DNA from 2 places in the Paenibacillus sp. YIM B09110 genome. Region 1 is predicted to be linked to the other one. Evidence: riboswitches for the same ligand, from Rfam matches in the RefSeq annotation. Region 1 holds a riboswitch; the other holds the start of a gene.
The links. Region 1 has a riboswitch for cyclic di-GMP ahead of V8F51_RS13375 (glycosyl hydrolase family 28-related protein). Riboswitches for the same ligand answer to the same signal wherever they lie in the genome.

Region 1 (2,206 bases):
GCTGACCACAATGTTGTTAACCGTCTCAACAGCGCCTACCTCGATTGCAGCATAGAAACTTCCAATACCGCTAATCGTATTTGATTTAATCGTGTTGTTGCTGCCGTATACACTGATAGCCGAGTACATGTCAGGAGCGATCGACCCTTTATCCGAACCCGAAGCGTAATAATTGTTTTGCAGGTACGAGTTCAAAATTTGGTTTCCTGTTACCGTAAGGCCTTGTGCATAAATCTTAATAGCGCGTTTGGCGTTATTGTCGAATTTATTATTCGAGATAATGCTGTTTGTATCAATGCCTTTGCCTGAATCCATGTTTGGATCTTCATAGTAGATGCCGTCGCCGTCATCAGCAGGACCGATGTGGTGTATATAGTTATTAGTAATAGATACATTAGCTGCTGCAGCTTCGCTTTTACCCCATGTCGTTGTTACGTAAATACCTCTAGCAATCATGCTGCCGCCAGTAGGATTGATTGCTACAATATTTTTCACTTCATTGCTGTCGATTGTGATAGCTTTCGTATTGCCGTATACAAGAATTCCCGAAAGCACGCCCGAGAAGTAATCGCTGCTTGTTTTTGTGCTGTGTGAAGCATTCGCTACAATCGATTTGTTGACATTAACGCGCTCACTGCCTCCGCTTACAACAAGTACGCGGTTAACTAGTTTGTTGCCGTCGAGTGAAATATTGCTGATCTCAATATCTTTTCCCGATACACGCATCAATTCCCAACCGAAATCTTTTGTGCTAGCCTTAATGATCGAAGTTGCGCCATCACCGAGCACTTTCACGTTGCTGCTTACAGCGAGCGGATCTTTCGGGTTTACCAGGTACGTTCCTTTCGGAAAGTAAACCGTCGTTTTTTTCGCCGCGCCTTCTGCCAGCGCTTTTTTAATCGAGGACGTATCGTCCGTCTTGCCGTCTCCCTTTGCACCGTAGGTCTTAACATTTATCATACTAGCAGCGTTCGCTTCTTCGATGAATAGTCCATAAAAACCGATGCCGCTCAAAATCGTTACAAGCACCATCGCCGTCATGCTCTTCGTTAGTTTGCTGAAAATTCCCATTCTCACTACCCCCATGTCGTTGAATAAAATAAGATAGGACAATCCCAGAATTCAGGATTGTCCTATCTCATTCCTGAAAACATTTCGGGAACTGGCTGGCATATGGTTTCCCATTTAGCCCCTGTAGTTTTGCGTCCCACGCTTTCACGTGGTTTGCCGTTATCGCTGTTTCCAAATATTAAGTTAGTGGGATTGCAGGTGTGATGAACAGAAAAAGAACCTATGACATGTCATAAGTTCTGTAATAGAACCTGAAAAGTTTTCGGAATCTGGCTGGCATGTGGTTTCCCATTTAGCCCCTATAGCTTTGCGTCCTGCGCTTTCACGCAGTTTGCCTTTTCGACACATCAAGTATATGAAGTTTCTTAATATTTAAATAAATATTACCAGATTAATAGGTATAAAGCAATAGGTTTTACTAGATTCATAGCCTAATTTTAAAAAAGATTCGACACCTTTTTCTCAACCGGCTTATAGCCATAAATTAGAACTTGTTTACAACCTCTTCCTAAACAATTATCATAGTCAAGTAGACCCTGCTATCACCTATTAGACTTAATTTTTAATAATACTCTAGCAGCGTACATAATAGCAAAACGCCGGTTTCCAAAGAACCGCGATCGGACTTCTTCACCTAAAATCAGAAGGGAAAATGGGGTGGTAGCGTGAAAGTGTTAATTACGGGCGGCTACGGATTTATTGGCTCATTCGTTGCGGAGAAGTTTTTCAACGAAGGACATGAAGTCATTATTATAGATAATATGACCTCCGGTCATATATCCAATTGCAAATTCCGCCATATATCATACATCGCAGATGTGGAAAGCACAGTATGCGAATCTATCTTCGAGAACCATAATGTCGATATTGTCGTTCATTTGGCAGCTCAGATCAATGTGGTCACATCGATGGAAAATCCATACGCGGATACAAAATCCAACATCCTGGGACTAACCAACATCTTGCAGCTGGCCGCAAAATATAAAACCAAAAAGCTCATTTTCGCTTCCTCTGCGGCCGTATATGGATTAAATGATCAAATTCCGCTAAACGAGGAAATGCCTTGTCAGCCTGTCTCGCCATACGGAATCAACAAGCTTCTCGGGGAATACTATTGCACAAAGTGGAATGAAAT
Region 2 (2,206 bases), on a different contig from region 1:
TTTGGTCATATCTTGAACGCGTTCTTCGAAACATTTGGCGAGCATACGCTGATTCAGCCTACGTTCGTTACCGGACATCCGGTTGCAATCTCGCCCCTGGCGAAGAAGAGTGAAGTCGATCCGCGCTTCACGGACCGCTTCGAGCTATTCATCGTAGCGCGCGAGCACGCGAACGCCTTTACAGAGCTGAACGATCCGATCGACCAGCGCGAACGGTTCGAGGCACAGCTCGTAGAGAAAGAGCACGGCAACGACGAGGCGCATGAGATGGATGATGACTTCATCCGTGCCCTTGAATACGGTATGCCGCCTACTGGCGGTTTGGGAATCGGCATCGACCGTCTCATTATGTTGTTGACGGATGCGCCTTCGATCCGGGACGTACTGTTGTTCCCGCATATGAGAGAGCAACGCTCCGGCGAGTAAGGGACGAGCGATACGTAAAGCAAGATACAAGTAACTATAGAAGCGTGGCCGCGTTGATGGTGAATAACCGTCTGACGGCCGCGCTTTTTCTTATTGCTCCATATTAAGTTTTTTTCGAGTAAACGGATGAATGTGAATACATCTAATGGCGCTAAATTTACACCCCTAGATCATCAGTATTAAAATAGAGCTTGCGAAACACCTATGTTACATAGTTCTACATAAGTACTGCAAAGTAACGTACAAATCGACAAATTCTTATGTAAAATCGGCAATACCGATCTAGAGAGCAATAAAGTTGTTTGCGCCAAAGTAACTTGGAAAGATAACAACAAAGAGAAATCAAAAACGATTACTTACGATATTGAGGAAAGGTTTAAGTAGCTATTATTTTTTGTAAGATTTTGATCTATTTTTTTGCTAGATAGTATTGAATTACTAGAATCATATGGTAATATAGGACTATCGATGCTAATCCCGATAATGGCAAACCTATCGAAAGGTAGGGACGCAAAGCTAAAGGGCCTTCCTTATGATGGCAGCCAGCTACCGAACGACGGAGCATTTTTTATTTTACTAAATAGTAGGACAAGTATTAGAAAAAGCGAATCACGATAATGGCAAACCTATCGAAAGGTAGGGACGCAAAGCTAAAGGGCCTTCCTTATGATGGCAGCCAGCTACCGAAAGACAGAGCTTTTTTTGTTTTATAACAAGGGACAAGCAGTCCTATGAAACTTTACACGATAACGGCAAACCTATCGAAAGGTAGGGACGCAAAGCTAAAGGGCCTTCTGAAAGATGGCAGCCAGCTACCGAAGGGAGTTTTATTCATGCGTAAGTTTATTCTTATGATAGCAGTAGCGTTCATCATGATCGCATCGATTAAAGTTACAAGTGCAGAAGCTAGCGAAAACACAACTTGGTTGAACACAGCTAGTCTAGATAAAGGCATTGTATCGGTATCCTATGAAGTAAAGGCTAACGTGAAAACAAAAGTTATGATCGCAAAAGGCGATAATAAATATACATATAACATGACAGCTTCCAAGAAAGTAGAACAATTCCCGCTGCAACTTGGAAATGGCGATTACACCGTGTCGGTGTTAGAGAATACAGAAGGCAACAAATATAAAGTAGTTAACAAAGAAACAGTTAAGCTTAACCTTGCTAACAACAGCGTGATTTACTTGAATTCGGTGCAAAATGTAGCATGGACAAGCTCGAGTCTTGCTATTGTTAAAGCAAAAGAGCTAACAAAAAACAGCAAATCAGACAATGAGAAAGTAAGAGCAATCTACGACTATATCATTAATAACATCAAATATGATTATGATTTGGCAGCCAACATTTCGACTGACTACCTCCCAAGCATCGACAAAACACTTTCGACGAAAAAAGATATCTGCTATGGTTACTCGTCGTTGTTCGCTGCAATGCTTCGTAGTGTAGGAGTTCCTACTAAGCTCGTAATGGGTGACACGGAATATGTTAGTGTATATCATGCTTGGAACGAAGTGTTCTTGAATGGCAAATGGGTAATTATTGATACGACGGTAGACGCTGGTCTCAAGAAGAGTAACAAGAAGTTCGATCTAATTAAAGATGCTTCGAAATATTCGGCAGCAAAACAATACTAGACAGTTATTAGACACGGTGCTTTGGCATCGTGTTTTTTTGTTATCTTCTATAATAGAAAACAGTTTAAAGGTTTATATAAAAAGTGCTTGCAATGCTATAGGCGTCTGTGATATATTATCTAAGTCGCCGCTGAAACATA

Region 2: linked by a shared signal. The riboswitch ahead of V8F51_RS24765 (transglutaminase domain-containing protein) and the one ahead of V8F51_RS13375 (glycosyl hydrolase family 28-related protein) in region 1 are both predicted to bind cyclic di-GMP.

The regions. Positions count from the first base shown of each region.
Region 1 is NZ_JBANSP010000007.1:236,730-238,935, reverse strand. Features, by position in the region: gene V8F51_RS13375 (glycosyl hydrolase family 28-related protein) at 1-1,071, opposite strand, end outside; cyclic di-GMP riboswitch class I at 1,155-1,239, opposite strand; cyclic di-GMP riboswitch class I at 1,333-1,417, opposite strand; gene V8F51_RS13370 (NAD-dependent epimerase/dehydratase family protein) at 1,737-2,206, shown strand, end outside.
Region 2 is NZ_JBANSP010000022.1:89,501-91,706, forward strand. Features, by position in the region: gene lysS (lysine--tRNA ligase) at 1-426, shown strand, start outside; cyclic di-GMP riboswitch class I at 902-980, shown strand; cyclic di-GMP riboswitch class I at 1,036-1,114, shown strand; cyclic di-GMP riboswitch class I at 1,168-1,246, shown strand; gene V8F51_RS24765 (transglutaminase domain-containing protein) at 1,260-2,066, shown strand.